4 regions of the Gracilibacillus sp. JCM 18966 genome follow, and region 4 is predicted to be linked to each of the others. Evidence: predicted binding sites of a transcription regulator. Region 4 holds the regulator's gene; each other region holds the start of a gene.

Region 1 (4,973 bases), 680 kb from region 4:
GAATTATATTTGAAATCAAAAAACACTTTCTCCTATGTGATAGTTCTTATTGTTTGTTTCCTTATTTATTTTTTAGGAACGGATGGCTTTCGTGCTTTCACTGCCGAGACCGCAAGGGTGAATCAATTAAAGGATCAACAACCAAAATTGCCGGAGGTTATGTTAGAGGATCATCTGAATCGAGTTTATGGATTTGATCAGTTTGAGGGAAAATACTTATTTATCACCTTTTTTTATGCATCATGTTCTTCCATATGTATTGAATTGGAAGGGAATATGGCAAAGGTTTATGAGGCAATTCCTAAAACGTACTTAGGTAAGGATATCGTTTTTCTAAGCATTACCTTTGATCCAACAAGAGATCTACCAGCAAGATTAAAATCGTATCATGATTATTTTACCGATGAACACGACTCATGGCGAATGGCCCGAATTAATAATCATGAAGAGCAAGAGCGATTATTGGAGAGGTTGGGTGTGATTGTCATTCCAGATAATCAAGGAAATTTTGCACACAATTCGGCTTTTTATTTGATAGATCAACATGGTGAGTTACTAGATGTATTGGATTATAAAAATGTCGAACAAGCGATACAAAAGGTAAAGCATATCTTGAATAGTGAAGGTGGGGAACAAGTATGACTCAACCATTCATTGGTATGTTGTTATTTATATTTTTAATTATACCGCCAATTGCTCGTTTTTTTGAATCGATTATGATCCTACACATGCATATGCAGATGCCCTTATTTATCCTATCAGGATTTTTAATGTATCCATTCCTGCGTGAGAAGGCTCCAAATTTTTTTTTAGAATGGAACAAAAATGGTAAGCCAGGACTGTTATTGTTTTTATTGATTACTGTATATTGGACAATTCCTCGCACAATGGATGATGCGTTACAAAACTATTTGGTCGAGTGGTTTAAATTTGTTAGTTTAACCTTTTTTGCAGGAATCCCACTTCGAGACAGCTGGTCCAAGGTCCCTTCATCAGCTAAACAATGGTTGTTTGTTCTTATATTAGTATTGTTTACAGTAATGGGAGTTCTTTATATTCTATCCCCTGTTCAGCTTTGTAATAATTATTTGCTAGTAGAACAAGTTACACTAGGATGGGGCTTTATAACAATGGGAATATGTATCATGATTTATTTAATCCAGAAATGGTTCATCAATCCAGGAGATTATGAATGAAGATTTTGATGAAAGCCTGCTCTTAGTCGAACAGGGCTGGTGCTCGTTTACTTAAAGGAAATAGCTCTACTATAATCAAAAAAGCTCGGCTTTTCACCGAGCTTTTTTTAGATGGGTTTTTTCTTTCTCATTGCTTTGGGAATATATACACAATATGGCTCACTTTCCAAATAGTCTCCGGTGGCAGCATACGCTCGAGAGCGTGATCCTCCACATACATGTCGAAATTCGCAAACACCGCATTTCCCCTTGTAAAGGTCAGGATCTCGTAATTCTTTGAAAATGGTGGAATTCTGATAGATATTTGCAAGAGATGATGATCTAACATTTCCAGCTTTTATCGGCAATAAACCGCTTGGGTAAACATCTCCAATATGGCTAACAAAAACAAAGCCATTTCCATCATTTACTCCCTTAGGTGCACGTCCAAGACCATCAATTGTACCAGTTGCCCCTTTTATTAAGGCATCCTCATAATCAATATGGTCATGCCGATTTTTATGTTCCCTCATTTTTTGCTGGATTACAACTCGTCGGTAATGCTGTGCTGCTGTTGTTTTAATATCAAAATCCACTCTTTTACTTAACTGGTATAGCCAGCGCAAAACCTTTTCATGCTCTGCAGGAGAGATCATATCCTTCGCTTGTCCCCTTCCAATCGGGACAAGAAAAAAGACACTCCAAAGCACACATTGCAGTTTTTTTACTAATTCTGCCATCTCATCTAGTACCTCATAATTATATTTGGAGATAACCGTGTTGATCTGAACAGGTATTTCTAATTCATGTAAGTATTGAATACTTTGTATCGTTAAGTCAAATGAGCCATTTGTTCCTCTAAAATGGTCATGAATTTTTGCAGTTGGACCATCTAAACTAAATGCCCATCTTGATAAGCCGACCACCTTTGCTTTTTGAATAGCTTCTTTCGTCACGTTTGGTGTTGCACTTGGTGTCATCGACACTCTGACACCCTTCTTTACGGCATATTCTGCTAGAGCATAAACATCGTTACGCATTAAGGGATCACCACCAGTAAATACCAAAAGTGGATTATCCATCAAGTGAATCTGATCAATTAGATTTATACCTTCCTCATAGCTGAGTTCAAGAGGATGGCGTTTATATTGTGCTTCTGCTCGGCAATGAAGACATTTTAGTTCACAGGCGCGAGTTAGTTCCCATATAACGATAAATGGATTTTTATGATAATCTCGAGTAAACATTGATGAACTCCTTCTTGTGAAAAATTTAAAATATAGATGCAGTGTAATCCGAAATGGATGTCATAATAGTGAAAAAAATCACTTTTAAAGGAAAACTTTATGACAATTTATTGAATTAGCCCTAAGAATCGATAATAATAGTGTTAGATTGTGATTTGAATCACAAAGTTATTTGATAAACTTTTCTACAATAAAGAAGAGATCTCCATCAATTGGTTACTTAGCTAAGACAATGTCTGTGGGAAGGAGCAGGTTTGGATGTCTACAAATATCATTCAGGATGTTTTATGGAATGTGCCATTATTTAAAGAATTGACCAGAGAAGAAATTGGGGCTATAACGGAAATTGCTAAAATTAAACAATATGCAACCAATAGTTATGTTTTTATGCAGGGCGAGTCCTTAGAACGAGTTCATTTCATCCATAAAGGTAAAGTCAAAATATATAAAACAGATATTAATGGAAAAGAACAAATTGTATCGATCCTCAAATCTGAGGATATGTTTCCACATGCTGGTTTCTTTAGAAAAGGTAATTATCCGGCACATGCCGAGATTATAGAGCCAGCTACTTTAGTGGAAATACCAATTCTTGCATTTGAGCAATTACTATTACAATACCCATCATTAAGCATTAAATTGTTCCGAGTAATGGGTGATATTATTGTAGATTTACAAAAACGCTTAGAAGAACTAGTACTCCATAATACGGAAGAACAAATTATCATGCTATTAATTCGCCTTTCCAAGACACATGGGAAGCAATGTACGGATAAAAATATGATCCTCACCACTCGTTTTACGAATCAAGAACTAGCGAACATGATCGGTTCCTCAAGGGAAACCGTCAGTCGAACAATTAATAAATTGAAAAGAGAGGGACTCGTCAAAGGCACGAAAGGAGGCTATCTATTATTAGATATGGATTGTCTACAATATTACGATTGTTAAATAGAAGGAGTAAAAAGTCGATCAATAAATGATATGCTCCCCTTAAGGTAGACAGATTAAAAAATATAAATCTGTTTTGCCTTAAGGGGAGTTTCTATGTCAAATAAATCTTATTCAAGTAAATTTAAATATGAAGTAATAAAGGACTATCAAAACGAAAATTATACATTGAAGGAATTATGCTCAAGATATCAAATTTCAAAATATACTCTTTATAAATGGATACAGAAATTTGAAAAGGAAGGTATAAGAGGGTTAAAAAACTCAAAAACATGGAAAAGGTATTCTAAAGAATTAAAGGTAAGAGCTATAAAGAGTTACGTATCCGGAGAGTTTTCCCAAGAAGAGATTGTTCGAAAATTTGAAATTTCGAGTCGGTCGGTATTACGTAGATGGATAAAGCAGTATAATGGTCATAGGGAATTAAAAGATACGGGAAAAAGAAGGACGAGCTCTATGACCAAAGGAAGAAAAACGACTTGGGAAGAACGTATTGAAATTGTACAAGACACTTTAGCGAACGGGAAGAGCTATCAACAAACAGCGGAGAAATATCGAGTTTCTTATTAACAAGTTTATCAATGGGTACGTAAATACGAAAATGGTGGATGGGTGCTTTACAGGATAGACGAGGACGTTCTAAGAGCTGAAAAGCCGAATGAAAAATGGGGAACCGATGTCACCGAATTCAAATATGGTTCCTCAAAGAAAGCGTATTCAAGTGCCATACTAGATTTGTATGATGGTTCGATTGTCAGCTATGTTTTAGGTCATTCTAAAATAATAAACTTGTATTTAAAACCGTTGATCAAGCTATTAATCTATTAGATGGGGAACATCCTCTAATTCATAGTGACCGTGGATTTCAGTATACCTCACAAGGGTTTAAAAGAAGGATAGATAATGCAGAGATGACACATAGTATGTCTCGAGTTGGAAAGTGTATTGATAATGGTCCGATGGAATCATTTTGGGGAACTCTTAAATGCGAGAAGTATTATATACATAAGTATGAGACATTTGAGGATCTCTCAAAGCAATTGATGAATATATTCACTTTTATAACAATGAAAGATATCAAGAACGACTAAACGGCCTTAGCCCTAGGAATATAGAGCTAAAGCCGCTTAGGTCAGTTTTTATTATTTCCGCTGTCTACTTGACAGGGGGCAGTTCAAAATTTGATTGGCTTTTCCTATGTCTTTTGTTGGAATATTATGTTAACCTTTATATGAAATTCCGTAAGCTCAAGGAGGAAATAGCTTGGAAGAAGAACAGCTTAAAATCTTTGATATGAATAAAAATGAGATAGGTATCGCTACTCGAGACAATGTACATAAATTCGGCTATTGGCATGAGGTATTCCACTGTTGGTTTGTCAGTAAGGAAGAAGATACCTACTATATTCATTTGCAACGAAGGAGTAAAGAAAAGAAGGACTATCCTAACCTTTTAGATATTACAGCAGCTGGTCATTTATTGGCAGATGAAACCGTTCAGGATGGAGTAAGGGAGATAAAGGAAGAGCTAGGTATGGATATAGCTTATGAAAAATTGGTTCCATTAGGCGTATTTTCCTATAGTGTCAAGCATGGAAACC
Region 2 (4,973 bases), 490 kb from region 4:
TTGGAGCAACTTCTTGTTTTATTCGGGGTAAATAGGTGGAGATGTTGTATAGAATTACTTTCAATTCATTTGTTTGATCATCATTCACTTCAAGAAAATCAAGGATTTCCTCTGTTTGTTTTTTATTAAGGACTATTTTCACTAGTTGTACTTGCTTAGAGACTTGGTGATGCCATTTTTCAATATATTCATATGCCTTAATCTCTTTTTCAAATGCCTCAAACCGGTCAGTAGGAATATATACTTCGATTAATTGGAGTTCCATGCTTGCCAATCCCTTCACAACAACATTAGTAAGATTTTACCCAATGATAGGATTATTATAAGTGTAGGGGGGGCTAACCATAGAACTCCATCGATTATTTATTTAGGGAATGTTAATGTAACTGTTGTTCCTTTGTTTAATTCACTATCAAAGTCAATTGTTCCTTCGTGCATTTCCACAAGATTCTTCACAATCGAAAGTCCTAAACCTGTTCCACCATTTGCTCTAGATCTAGATTTATCGACTCGATAAAACCGTTCAAATAAGAACGGAATATCTTGTTTTTTTATTCCAATACCTGTATCGATAATTTTTACCTGAATGTGATTTCCTATATCGGTTACTTCTATTTTTATTTCTCCTTTTTCTGTATAACGGACTGCATTTTCGATAAGATTAGTAAAAATTTGCTCCATCCGATTCTTATCTGCATATAAGTGAAGAGGGGTATTCGGTGTATGGACATTTAGCTTTAAACCCTTTTGATTCGCTCTAAATTGTGAACGACGCATCATTTCTTCTGCTAGCATATTGAGATTAAATGCTTCCTTGTTTAAATCAATTTTACCCTCTTCAATTTTGGATAAATCGGTTAAATCATCCATTAAATTACTAATATGGTCTGCTTCATTTTCAATAATTTCAAGAAACTCTTGTTTTTCTTCTTCTGATTGGTACATTTCATGTCTTACTGCATTAGCATATCCCTTTACGTAGGTTAATGGTGTTTTTAACTCATGGGTAATATTAGAAAAAAATTCATTTCTGTTTGTCTGATATCTCTCAAGAGTTTGTGACAGATGATTGATGGCAGTTGCGAGTGATCCAATCTCATCATTTGCTTGATAGTCTACTTTTCGAGAGAAATCTTTTTTCTCCGCTATTTGTTTTGCGACTTTCTCCATAGCTATTAGTGGACCACCAATTTTTTTGGAAATAAAGATAGTAAAGCCTATTGCCAGACCAATTGCACCTAGACTTGCTAAAATTACGAGGATGATAATATTATGAATAGAATTACTGATTAAACCAAAGGACGAGAATAAGATCACACTAGCATTTTCCTCATTTTTATTTTCTTTCACAATCGGTTGACCGACCTTTAAATAGGTAGAACCATTAAAGGAGACCTCCTCAATAACTGTTTCGCCTTTATGAAGATGCTGTAATTGATCGTCTGTTACTATTTGATTCGTTAATTCATCATGCCAATTTGCCTTTGTAATAATTTTACCATCTTGATCGACAATGACAGCACTTGTATTCGTCATTTCTGTTAAATGCTCTAATAACTGAATATTTTCAGGATCTTCTAATTCATTAATTTCCCCAGCATATTTTTCCGATAATTGCACAAGCTGTGTTTCTGTTTGATTAATGGAATAATTTAGAATAAGCTGTAAGACAATATATCCAAATGGAATTAAAATGATTAATTGCAAAAATAAAATCGTCGCACCAATTTTAAAAACCACACTATTTAACCTCATTGGAATCCTCCGTTATAAATTTATAACCAACTCCCCAAATAGTTTGAATTGGCTGATAAGGAAGTCCTGCTTTTTTTAATTTATCTCTCACATAGCGAACGTGTGAATCCACTGTTCTTATATCGACAATCTCATCCATTCCCCAAATCATATCCAATAATTGTTCCCTCGTATATACGCGATTTGGATGGGAGGCAAGCAAGTATAGAAGATCGAATTCTTTTGGGCTATACTTCAGTTCATTTCCTTTTACCTTCACAGATCTAGCTTGAGGATCAATAGACCATTCTGCAAAGTTTACCTGCTGATTCGTCGTCTTTTCCTTTGTATGGGAAAAATGTCTGAGCTGTACTTTCATACGTGCAATCAACTCTTCTGGCTCAAATGGCTTGACGATATAATCATCTGCACCAATGTTTAACCCTTCTACCTTTTGTGATGTATCATTTAATGCGGTCAATAAGATGATAGGTACATCTGGTCTCATTTCCTTCATCTTCTTACATGCTTCCATCCCATCTAATTCCGGCATCATAATATCTAGTAACACAATACTTACATCGTTCTCTTTCATTTTATCAATGGCTTCCCTACCATTGGAAGCTTCTATCCATTCATATTTATTGCGAAGATGTAGCTTAAGCATTGTTCGCATTTGCCTTTCGTCATCTACAATTAAAACTGTCGGTTTTATCATGTCTATCCCTCTTTAGCTAAAATAATCCTCATTAAAATAGTATAGAAATTTGATGGAATAGTAAAGGTTCCAGTCTTTTTCAATTTGTTGTATCACAGTGCTAACCATCTAATCATAAAAGTTATGTTATCAATGTCTGTGATCTTTTTCACTATTTCCTATTTGTGCATTACGTAAAACACTTTCACTTCCTTTTCTATTCCCTCTTTGGTTCAAAATTGAACTTTCTATGACAAATTTTCTTTCATCATAATTTCATCATATTTAGATGTAACAATGGAGAAGAAAGAGGGGTAATCATTCCCATTACTGAACTGGATTTGTTTTGTATAGATGCTTTATGGAGGGAGTAATAAGATGAAGGCATTGAAAAAGGTCTATGGTCTATTTTTATTATTAGTCACACCGCTAATACTTGCTGGTTGTGAAAATAAATTAATAGTTTTTGATCCGAAGGGACCTGTAGCTAGAAATTTATCAGATTTAATTATATTCTCTATTATTTTTATGCTCATTATAGTAGCAGTAGTATTCATTTTGTTCACTGTCATTGTGTGGAAATATCGGGCAAGACCAAATGATGGAGATTTTGAACCGAAAGAAGAGAAAGGGAACCATATTTTAGAAATCATATGGTTTGGTATCCCTGTATTGATCGTTATTGCATTGATGATCCCTACAACAAAAACGATCTATGAAGTGGAAGATATCCCGCAAGGATATGAAGAGGAAGAACCACTGGTTATCCATGTAACTTCAGCTGACTGGAAATGGATATTTAGCTATCCAGACCAAAATATTGAAACAGTGAACTATATTAATATTCCGAAGGATCATCCAGTGCAATTTAAACTAACCTCAGCTGGAACGATGCAATCCTTCTGGGTACCTGAATTGGGTGGCCAAAAATATACCATGGCAAATATGCAAACAAACCTTTACTTAGTCGCAGACCAAGAAGGCTCTTTTTATGGTAGAAATACTAACTTCAATGGTAGAGGTTATGCCCATATGGATTTCGAAGTCCAAGCACAATCTAAAGAGGACTTTAATGAATGGATTCATGATGTGAAGAAAACAGCAAACAAACTAACAGAGGATCAATATGATGAGTTGTTAGAGCCTGGAGTGGTTGGTCGTATGACCTTTAATAATACTCATTTAGATTGGATAGACCATGCTAAAGGCGGATCAGCCGATTATATTCATCCTGAACTTTATGAGATTCAGCATGGAGAAGAAAAAGAGCAAGAATTAGATGGTCAACCTGAAATAGAATCTAAGCATCAATCAGAAAACGACCAGTCCGAACAACATAGTGATTCCTCCCATATGGAAGATCACTCTAATCATTAAAAGAGGTGGTGAAGAACATGTCCTTAGATGAATTTTTTGTAACTGGTGATCCATTAATACTAGGATCTCAAATTGCAATTGGCTTAACGATGATTGGGCTTTTAGCATTGATCACTTATTTAAAGAGATGGAAATGGTTGTGGAATGAATGGTTTACAACTGTTGATCATAAAAAAATTGGAATTATGTACATTATCTCAGGTGTCTTAATGTTTTTCAGAGGGGGAGTTGATGGGCTATTAATGAAGGCTCAAACCTCCAGACCTGAGTTAGACTTTTTAGATGCACAGCACTATGATGAGATCTTCACAACACATGGTGTGATCATGATTTTATTTATGGCAATGCCAATGTTAATCGGGATTATGAACGTTGTTGTTCCATTACAAATAGGAGCACGAGACGTTGCTTTCCCTAAATTAAACGCATTAAGTTTTTGGCTATTCTTTGCTGCAGCGATGCTATTTAACGTATCCTTTGTTATTGGCGGTTCGCCAGATGCAGGATGGACATCTTATTTTCCTCTAGCAGGTAAGGAATTTACTCCTGGCGTCGGAAATAACTATTATGCAATAGCCATTCAGATCGCCGGTATTGGGACATTGATGTCAGGGATTAACTTTGTTGTGACAATTATAAAAATGCGTGCACCTGGTATGTCTTGGATGAAGATGCCTATCTTTGTATGGACTAGTTTAATCACATCCATCATTATCGTGGCAGCATTCCCAATCTTCACTGTTGCTTTACTATATATGTCCATGGACCGTTTATTCGGTACACACTTCTTTACTGTGGCGAGTGGTGGAGATCCAATGCTATGGCTCAACTTGTTCTGGTTATGGGGACACCCAGAAGTTTATATTGTTGTGCTACCAGCTTTCGGTATGTTCTCTGAGGTTATTGCTACTTTTGCACGTAAAAATTTATATGGCTATAAATCTATGGTATTTGCCGTTGCGGGTATCGCATTTCTAAGTATGCTCGTATGGGTACACCATTTCTATACAATGGGTAATAGTGCGGCAGTTAACTCAATCTTCTCCTTAACTACCATGATGATTGCCATACCGACAGGAGTAAAAATATTTAACTGGCTATTTACTTTAAGAAAAGGTCGAATTGAATTTTCAACGTCGATGCTTTGGGCTTTGGCCTTTATTCC
Region 3 (4,973 bases), 680 kb from region 4:
CAATAGCTAGAATAATTAAATAAGGATCCCAGGATAAGGCCACCTCATGTTCCCCATAATTAGAAAATGAAGTACGCCTTGGTGAGCCAATCAATCCAACTAAATGCATGGCTATAGACATGAGTGACATACCGACAGTCCATAGAATAGTTTGCAAGATCCCTAATGTATTAACTTTTGCGGTTAACTTTCTACCAGATAAATAGGGTATAAGCCAGTAACTAATTCCAAAGAAGGTTAAAGCAACCGTCATCCCAAGCGTTAGATGAAAATGTCCAACAACCCAAAGTGTGTTATGGATCACTTGATTTAATTGATGCATCGTCTGCACAATCCCACCAGCTCCACCAGCTATAAAAGCAACCATTGCTACAAACGGTGCAAAAAAGCGAACATCCTTCCATGGCAGCTTGGTGAACCAGCCAAATAGCCCTCTACCACCTTTCTTCCGGCCTGTGCGCTCGAAAACGGCAAACATCGCAAAGGCGGTCATTAATGATGGAAATCCTATCGCAAGACTCATAAATACATGCATATATTTAATTGGTTCTGATATTCCCGGATCCACAATTTGATGGTGAAATCCACCTGGAATATTTAAAATAACAAGTAAAATAACTACAACTCTAGTTAACGTATCACTAAATCTTTTTCCTCCAATAATTTTGGGAATGATCACATACCATGCAGATATAGCCGTGATATACCAAATATTAACGAGTGTATGTCCAAACGCCCAAAACAGTGTCCGACTTAGCATGACATTGATGGTTTCTACCCATCCGATAGCCCATGGGATAATCATGAATACTTCGACTGCAACAAAAATACTGGAGAAAAATAATAAAACAAAAACACCTGTAGCAAAAAAAGCTAAGATCGGTATGTTTTGACCTTTGTGTTGTTTTCTCCATTTTGCCACACTAATAAATACGCCAAATGCACTGACCCAAATTCCTAATACAATCAATACAAGCCCAATATAAAAAATCGGAGATGCAGCCATTGGTGGATAAAAGGTATACAAAACAGATGCTTCATTTTGCAGAATAGGAATTAGAGCGATAATAAAGCCGATTATCTTTAATCCAAAGGCGATCCAAGCCATTTTTCTTACCTTTGGTGATAAACCACCTAAAGTATGAGACAAACCAGCATAAAAGTAACCAATAGTAAAAAATGCAGTAAAAATGAGAATTAATAAAATACCGTGTGCTGTGAGAATTTGATAATAATTGAATCCATTCGGTATTTCGAGTAAACCTGCACGATTTAAGCCTTGCACTAATCCGAGTATTCCACCTACAAGCAAGGCAATGAATGTGACCACCATGTAGGATTTTGATATTTTAACATCTTCTGGAATTGCACCAAGCTTGTTCTCTACTCTTTCTATCATACTTTTTTTAAGTACAGTCAATCCTCTCACCCTCTCTACTAACTAATCTGAATCGTTGTTGACATCACTTGATGGCCAGCTCCACAATATTCATTACAAAGCACTAAATAATTTCCTGGTTTATCAAAGGTTTGCGTGATTCTCTGGATATAACCTGGAACCACCATTGTATTAACATTGGTATTGGCAATCTCTATTCCGTGAACCACATCCTTAGATGTCATGACAAAATGCACGGTTGAACCAGCTGGAAACTCTAATTCCATGGGGTCAAAGCTAAAAATTTCTAAAGTCATGACAACTTCATATTCCTTTTCCCCGATTTTTTTTACGCCAGGATTATTAAAGGGCTCTTGTTGCTCGACTTTTTGTGGATCAATCGTCTCTTGATTGCTGGGAGGACCAAGCTCATCTGCAAAGGCTTGATAACCGATAATAAACATAAACCCTAAAATCATAACAGAACTTAAAATTAACCATATTTTTTCATAACGATGCACGAGATTCCCTCCTCTAAACTCTTGCCATAAATAAGCTCCAAATACCTAACCATAATAATGCAATGAAACTACCTAAAAATAATACAGATACGAATGCACCTTTTAATGAAGCTTCTTTATTATTCTCCACTTGTTTTCCCACCGTATTTGCCTCCTTTTTCTTATTTAGCTTCATTGTATTTTCACTGATAATCATTCGCAGTGAGGTAAATCACTTTCCTCTAATGTTCATTTTTTAGACAAAGAATTAGGATAATATATTTAAATGTGATTTTTCTCACAGAGTCTACTATTGGATAACGATATAGTTAGCATGAACAATTAAATTGGAGGGATTTTCATGAATAGATTTGATTTAGAAATGAAGACAGGAGACATAGTTACACAATTCCCAAAGGCTAGTTCCCTATTCAAACAGTATAAAATAGATTTTTGTTGTGGAGGGAATCGTCCGATTGGAGAGGCTCTAGAAAAAAGAAAGCTCGACAAAGAAGCGGTTTTGACTGAAATAAACCAGCTATATGAGGAAACAAATAATCAAGATGAAATCGATTGGACAAGCAAAAGCAATCTAGAGCTCATTGAACATATAGTGGAAAAACATCATGGTTATTTGAAACAAGTTCTACCTGAATTAAGCAAATATGTGACAAAGGTTCAACGCGTGCATGGAGAAGCACATCCAGAGCTTACGACCGTTTACACCGTATTCCATCAATTAAAAAGTGAACTAGAATCACATCTTGAAAAGGAAGAAAGCACGCTATTTCCTAAATTAATGGATAATGATGTAGAGGCAGCAGCTGCAATCATTCATCATTTCGAGGAAGAACATGAGCATGAGGGCAGATTGCTAGAGCTGATGCGTGAAGTAACAGACGATTACGCTATTCCAACAGGGGCATGTAATACGTACCAGCTAACTTATTTAAAATTAGATGAATTAGAGTCAGATCTATTTCAGCATATTCATCTAGAGAACAATATACTCTTCCCACGTTTTACTGCTTCATAAAAGACGATATATAGCAGGGCAATCTAGAGATAAGGTGATAACAATGGCAAAAACAAAAATAATTTTACCAAAAGAACATGGTTCGTGGGCCATGTTCCTTCTTCCCACATTACTTGGCATCTTTTTATCTAACCCTAGAGGGCTACATGTTGTCTTTTTGATTGGCTGGTTTTTTCTATATTTAATGTCAACCCCATTACTTAATGTGGTAAGGAATAAACGCAAGAAGAAAAAGATGCTTCCATGGATGCTGTGGTATGGTATACCATCCTTACTATGTTTGATTCCATTAGTGATCATTATGCCAAGTCTTCTACTATTTGGTTCGTTTATGCTCCCACTCTTTGCAGTTAATGTGTATTTTATTAAGACTAAAAATGAACGATCACTGTGGAATGACTTAAGTGGGATCATTATTTTTGCGATTGGGGGTATGGCGAGCTACTACATCGGGATTGAACAGTTCACTATGGACCTATTGATCCTTTTGTTCATAATCACTGCTTATTTTATGGGTAGTGCCTTTTATGTGAAATCATTGATTCGTGAGTTAAAAAATCGATCCTTTCAATACAAATCTAATATTTACCACGCCCTGTTATTACTTCTACCGATACTCCTAAATTGGAAGTCCTTAGCGATTGCTTTTCTTCCTGGAGTACTTAAGGATTGGCTGACACCTAGAGATGGCCAAGTCAAGCCGATCCATTCTGGAATTGTTGAAATTGTTAATTCCATTCTATTCTTTATTCTCGTTCTAATAATGTAAAGAGGAGCTGTCACAGGGACGACTCCTCTTTTTTGTTTGCATTTATTTTGTAATAAGTGAATGGAGATTAGCTGTTAATTGCTGAAGGTCGTCTATCTTCATGACTTTATCGACCATTGGAAACAAAACGGTTTCTTCTTTAACAAAATGAATCATGATCACCTCAAACGCTTCACCAGCATCCTGGACCACTTTTTTCAGCTCCTGATATGACATCTCCTCTATATTTCCTCGGGAATGATAGAAGAAATGTCCAATATAACCATCAATTTCTTGATGCTCTTCTTCGATCGATACAATCGGACCTTGTTCTTTACCTATATACATGCCAAGAGCAGGAAAAAAATACTTCTCTTCTTTATCCGTATGTTTTTTCCATGGCTCAATGAAATCCTTTAATTTGTTTCTCAAAGCTTGAAACGCTAGCACAGCATCCTCTTTTTCTTCAAATCGATCATTCTCAAAGTCTAATACAATCGGATGCCATTCTTCCATTAAATATCTTAAATAGTGGTGTTCATTTTCGAGCATTTTCATTGCTTTATTACGACTATTCAGATCTCTTTCTGTCCACATGTAAACACCTACTTCTGTATCATTTGTCAACACTATTATAAGAAAGAAAGACCTAATACAACATTGGGGAATTCCCTTGATTTAATGATTTTATTCTCTCTAATTTTCCTTTTTATCTATTTCATTTAAAACAAATTAGGGATTCTCCTCATTATTTTATGATGAATTATTTGCTAGGATGGTAACAAAGAATTCATTTTAGAATTTTCGATCGAGGTGGGAGTATAGATGTCACAAACAAGCACGCCTTATATCCATTTTCCTTTATTTCAAAATCTTACAGAAGATGAATTAATTCATTTGAGCGAGATTTCAATGGAACGCAGCTATAATCAAGGCAAAATTTTGTTTCACCAAGACGAATCCCGAACCAATGTATATTTTATCTTATCAGGATTAGTCAAGATGATTAAAATAAATAGAAACGGCCATGAACAGATACTACATGTTCTTCACACTAATGATATGTTTCCATATGTAGGTTTTTTTGAGAATGTTCCATATCCATCATCTGCTATTGCTCTTACCAATGTGCATGTGTTATCTATTCCGATAATGGAATTCGAGCTTTTACTTATTCAAAAACCAGGGCTATTAATAAAAGTGATTCGTATAATAGAAAAAAATTATCAAGAAACACAGGATCGATTACTATATAGGCAAACTCAGGATGTCTTTCATCAAGTTGTGCTCATACTAGTCCAGTTTGTCTGT
Region 4 (4,973 bases):
TCGAGAAAGGGTCATCTCCAATGGTGACCGCTTCGTCTCTTAGCTCTGATTTCCCGTCTGGCCGATCTAATTCAACGTGTGAATCCTTGGCTGCATCAAAAATTTGGGTAAAAAAGTAGATAGCATAGGCGATAATGGCAATAAGCATCAATAATAAAATCCAAATAATTCGTTTCTTCCACTTTTTCGGCTTCTGTTTTTGTTTTCTTCTTCGTTCTGATCTAAGTTCACTCAATATTATCCATACCTCACTTATTGTCTATTATTCTAACTTTTTGTAGTATTTTGTTGAAAAGTTTCCACCTCTATATTAGACGATTAAAATGATAAAAAGTTTCACATTTTTAATAGGATTCATTCGTCCATGTGTAAGGATTCCCACTCTTCCATATGTTTTTCCATTTGTTTTTTTAATTCCTCACTTTCCGTTGTAAGCTGCAATGACTTCTCGTGATCCTGGTACACTTCTGGAAGACATAATTGTGCTTCAAGAGCTGCAAGAGCGGTTTCTAGTTCTTCCATTTCCGCTTCAATTTCCCTTATTCTTCTTTCTTTTTTCCGTTGTTCTCTTTTTAATTCTTTTTCTTTTTTAAAATCCGATTTCGTGCTTGGCTTCGTGTCTATTTCTTTGGATTGCTCCCTTTTCAGTTCTTCCAGCTCTTTTTCCTCTTGTTTTTTCTCTACATAATAATCATAATCACCTAAATATACCGTCGTGTGCTGTGGTTGCATTTCTAGTACCTGTGTCGCCAGCTTATTAATAAAGTAGCGATCATGGGAAACGAACAATATCGTGCCAGGATAATCGATAAGGGCAGATTCCAATATTTCTTTACTATCTAAGTCTAAATGGTTGGTCGGCTCGTCTAAAATTAATAAATTGGCCTTTTCCATCATTAATTTAGCAAGCGCGAGCCGAGCCTTTTCCCCACCACTAAGAGCTGATACTGGCCGTAGTACATCATCTCCACTAAAAAGAAAGTTTCCTAGAATGGTTCGTATATCCTTTTCGTTCATAAGCGGATAATCATCCCAAAGTTCACTTAGGACATTCTTTTCATGATGCAGTTGTGTCTGTTCCTGATCATAGTAGCCAATTTTCACATTAGCACCTAGTTGTATGGTACCCTTATCAGGATCTAGTTCGCCGATTATATTTTTTAATAATGTAGATTTTCCGACACCATTTGGGCCAACAAGGGCCATGCTCTCACCACGGGTTAGCTCAAGATTAAGATTTTCAAAAGTAAAAGGCTCAGCATTGTTATAACGGAATGCTAGGTCATTTACCTTGAGGACATCATTACCGCTCCTACGCTCCACGTTGAAACTAAATTTGGCAGAGCCCTCATCACCAAGTGGCTTGTCCATTAATTCCATTTTTTCTAACTGTTTGCGTCTGCTTTGTGCTCTTTTCGTCGTGGAGGCTCTCACAATATTTTTCTGTATAAAATCTTCCATTCGCTTTATTTCGGTTTGTTGTTTTTCGTAAAGCTTCCTATCACGTTCATAATTGGCTGCTTTTTGCTTTAAATATTTACTGTAATTACCGTGATACTTCTTCGATTCATGACGCGAAATTTCATAGACAATTTGAACCGTTTTATCAAGGAAGTATCGGTCATGGGATACGATCACAACGGCACCTTGATAGCTGTTTAGATAGCTTTCAAGCCATGTTAAGGTTTGAATATCTAGATGATTGGTTGGCTCATCTAGTATTAGTACATTAGGTTTTGTTAGAAGAAGCTTTCCAAGGGCGAGTCTCGTCTTCTGACCACCACTTAATGTGGCAATCGATGTGTCCCACATGGATTCAGGAAAATCTAGACCGTTTAGAACGGCTTTGATTTCAGGCTCATATTCATAGCCACCAGCTTGCTTAAATGCTTCTTGTTTGCGGTCATAGCTTACTAGTAGTTGTTGATATTTTTCTGTATCTGCTAATAGATCAGAATCTCCCATTTGCTGTTCCATGCTTCTCAGTTCCTTTTCTTCCTTTAACAAATGGGAAAAGATCTTTAACATTTCATCCCAGATCGTTTCTGTAGAATCAAGTCCCGTATGTTGGGCAAGATATCCTAAGGTAACATCCTTTGGTTTATGGATCTCTCCTTCATCATAGCTAAGGTTACCTGCAATTATATTTAATAAGGTAGATTTTCCCGCACCATTTCGACCAACAATGGCAATCCGGTCATTTTGTTTAATTTCTAGTTTTATATTAGATAAGATCAGCTCAGCACCAAATCGTTTGGTTAAATTGTTCACCTGTAAATAAATCATCATCGTTCACCTCAATGATGTAAGTGTATCTAAAAGGCGAACGAACTGCAAGTAAGGGAAGTAGATAGACAAGTGAACAATTTCACGACTTTTTTCTTTTTTTCTGTTAGAATAAAGAGAGAATAATATTTAATGAAGAAATAAGGGGAATAAAGGATGCCTAATCAACATAAAATTCCACAAGCTACAGCGAAGCGATTACCTTTATATTATCGTTTTTTGAATAATTTACATATCCAAGGAAAAGACCGTGTCTCATCAAAGGAACTTAGTCTTGCAATGAAGGTCGACTCTGCTACCATTCGCAGAGATTTTTCGTATTTTGGTGCATTAGGAAAAAAAGGATATGGCTACAATGTCGACTACTTACTCGGCTTTTTCCGTAAAACCTTAGACCAGGATGAGAATACGCCTGTTGTCCTGATTGGTGTCGGGAATTTAGGAACCGCTTTTTTAAATTATAATTTTACCAAAAACAATAATACGAAGATAGAAGTGGCATTTGATGCGGATCCAATCAAGGTAGGAACAGAGATTCGAAATGTCAATGTTCATCATATAGATGAATTAGAAGAAAAAATGGGAGATATTCAGGTAGCTATTCTTACCGTACCAGTTTCTGAAGCGCAGTCTATGGCAGATCGGCTGGTGAAAGCAGGAATAAAAGGTATCTTAAACTTTACCCCTGCAAGGATTACCGTTCCAGATAATGTTCGCGTCCACCATATTGACCTATCAGTAGAGCTGCAGTCACTCGTTTATTTTATGAAGCATTATCCATTAGAAATAGAAGAAAAATAAGAAGTGCTGATGAGAGGCACTTCTTATTTTTTCTTCGCCTTTTTAATTTTAAAATGTAAGCTTACTAGTCGTATTGCAACAACGAAATCAATGGTAGCAAAAAACGCTAATGCAAGTGTAATGAAATTAAATACCGTATCATCGGCAGATTTTATGCCAATATAGATAAATAATGAGCCCAAAATGAAATAGATGATGGCAGAGCCCAATGGTGAAAATCTCATGTTTTTAAAAGCCCCCAACTAAGATGAACTGTACCTGTTCTAGCATTTGTTCCATTTCTTCTGGATCAAGTGATAATTGCCCAATGACTGCAAATGTGTTCATCGCCATATGTGCAAGAATAGGTACGAGAATTCTTTTGGTTTCGACATAGATAAAGGCAAGCACAAATGCAACTGCTATATAGGTTAAGAGATGACTGAAATCGTTATGCAAGACAGCAAATAAAACCCCTGAAATAATTCCGGCAAAGAAGAAGTTCATTTTTTTATATAGGGAACCAAAAATCGCTTTACGGAATACGAGCTCCTCCAGGATTGGACCTAAAATAGAAATAAGAATAATAAATATTGGTGCTTGTCTCGCTACTTGCATCAATTGCATCGTATTTTCAGAACCAACTGGTGCACCAAATACAAAACGTTCAATGACGGTGGATGCTACCTGAGCAATTAATACTAAGAAGAAACCGAGTATTGTCCATAATACAATTTGTCCAATTCTTTTATCCCGTGATTGAAAGAAAGAATTTATTTCATCTCGTAGTAAATAGCAAGAGATAATCAAAGCAAGAACGAAGCTACCGATATTCCATCCAACCATTAATGTTAATGGATCTACGTTTGTGTACAACCGAAATGGTATAACAAGAAAAGCTGACAATTGTACCGCAACATAGGTAAGAATTATATAAATATACTTGGCAGGCAAATTCAAACGACTCCTTTTTATTTTTTTCTTACATGATACGTATTTTAACATAATTTTAGAATAAAATTGAAATAGTTCGTCTAAAGTTATTTTAAAATAAATGTGTTGTTCTTAAAATAATAGATGGTGTCCCTCTGTTTACTTCACGAAGCTCAAAACCCCTTTTATTGAAACCACACTCTATTAGGGTTCCTACAATAATAAAAACTCATACTAATGACGGCTGTTTGGAAATGCCGTAAAATTGCAAAGAGATCGATAGCATTCCCATTAACAAGAGATATTAAAAAATTTTTAAAAAAATTTATACTTTGTACTTGCAAAAAAAAATAGATTTCATTATTATAATAATTGTGTTAGCACTCAGGGTGATCGAGTGCTAAAATGATAAAAATCTAAATAAAGTCAATTTCAAGGAGGTTTTTAAACGATGCTAAAACCATTAGGTGATCGTGTCATTATTGAGCTTGTAGAGCAAGAAGAAAAAACAGCGAGTGGGATTGTTCTTCCAGATTCTGCGAAAGAAAAACCACAAGAAGGTAAGGTAGTAGCTGTTGGTTCTGGTCGTGTAACGGAAAATGGTGAGAAAGTGGCGCTTGAAGTTGAAGAAGGAAACAACATTATTTTCTCAAAATTTGCCGGTACAGAAGTGAAGTATGAAGGTAAAGAATACTTAATTCTTCGTGAAAGTGATATTTTAGCGATTATCGGCTAAGTATGTAGCGAAGTACGTTTGGATAAATATCATATCATTTAAATATTCAGGGAGGTATTTTTCATGGCTAAAGAAATTAAATTTAGTGAAGATGCACGTCGCGCAATGCTACGTGGGGTAGATACACTTGCGAATGCAGTTAAAGTAACATTAGGACCAAAAGGTCGTAACGTTGTATTAGATAAGAAGTATGGTTCTCCACTTATTACAAACGATGGGGTAACTATTGCTAAAGAAA

Evidence for each region. Region 4 encodes Rex, which represses fermentation and respiration genes when NADH is low (regulators of the CRP and FNR family bind a similar motif). Its sites were predicted from a motif close to TTGTGAAATATTTCACAA; they were not measured.
Region 1: a site for Rex is predicted at 2,571-2,588, ahead of ACZ5N5_RS12235 (TIGR04053 family radical SAM/SPASM domain-containing protein). Genes of this name have one in related genera too.
Region 2: a site for Rex is predicted at 2,589-2,606, ahead of qoxA (cytochrome aa3 quinol oxidase subunit II). Genes of this name have one in related genera too.
Region 3: a site for Rex is predicted at 2,165-2,182, ahead of ric (iron-sulfur cluster repair di-iron protein). Genes of this name have one in related genera too.

Annotation. Positions count from the first base shown of each region.
Region 1 is NZ_AP043883.1:2,554,373-2,559,345, forward strand. Features, by position in the region: gene ACZ5N5_RS12225 (SCO family protein) at 10-642, shown strand; gene ACZ5N5_RS12230 (hypothetical protein) at 639-1,196, shown strand; gene ACZ5N5_RS12235 (TIGR04053 family radical SAM/SPASM domain-containing protein) at 1,304-2,422, opposite strand; gene ACZ5N5_RS12240 (Crp/Fnr family transcriptional regulator) at 2,681-3,373, shown strand; partial or broken gene ACZ5N5_RS12245 (IS3 family transposase) at 3,470-4,504, shown strand; gene ACZ5N5_RS12250 (NUDIX hydrolase) at 4,637-4,973, shown strand, end outside.
Region 2 is NZ_AP043883.1:2,356,153-2,361,125, forward strand. Features, by position in the region: gene ACZ5N5_RS11230 (TIGR00341 family protein) at 1-265, opposite strand, end outside; gene ACZ5N5_RS11235 (sensor histidine kinase) at 364-1,755, opposite strand; gene ACZ5N5_RS11240 (response regulator transcription factor) at 1,742-2,452, opposite strand; gene qoxA (cytochrome aa3 quinol oxidase subunit II) at 2,810-3,808, shown strand; gene qoxB (cytochrome aa3 quinol oxidase subunit I) at 3,826-4,973, shown strand, end outside.
Region 3 is NZ_AP043883.1:2,549,119-2,554,091, reverse strand. Features, by position in the region: gene ACZ5N5_RS12220 (cbb3-type cytochrome c oxidase subunit I) at 1-1,399, opposite strand, end outside; gene ACZ5N5_RS12215 (cytochrome c oxidase subunit II) at 1,438-1,857, opposite strand; gene ACZ5N5_RS12210 (cytochrome c oxidase subunit 2A) at 1,913-2,041, opposite strand; gene ric (iron-sulfur cluster repair di-iron protein) at 2,240-2,914, shown strand; gene ACZ5N5_RS12200 (YwiC-like family protein) at 2,958-3,683, shown strand; gene ACZ5N5_RS12195 (hemerythrin domain-containing protein) at 3,726-4,259, opposite strand; gene ACZ5N5_RS12190 (Crp/Fnr family transcriptional regulator) at 4,488-4,973, shown strand, end outside.
Region 4 is NZ_AP043883.1:1,870,667-1,875,639, forward strand. Features, by position in the region: gene ACZ5N5_RS09010 (LCP family protein) at 1-235, opposite strand, end outside; gene ACZ5N5_RS09015 (ABC-F family ATP-binding cassette domain-containing protein) at 355-2,286, opposite strand; gene ACZ5N5_RS09020 (redox-sensing transcriptional repressor Rex) at 2,443-3,087, shown strand; gene ACZ5N5_RS09025 (DUF4305 domain-containing protein) at 3,111-3,311, opposite strand; gene ACZ5N5_RS09030 (CPBP family intramembrane glutamic endopeptidase) at 3,316-4,020, opposite strand; gene groES (co-chaperone GroES) at 4,451-4,735, shown strand; gene groL (chaperonin GroEL) at 4,799-4,973, shown strand, end outside.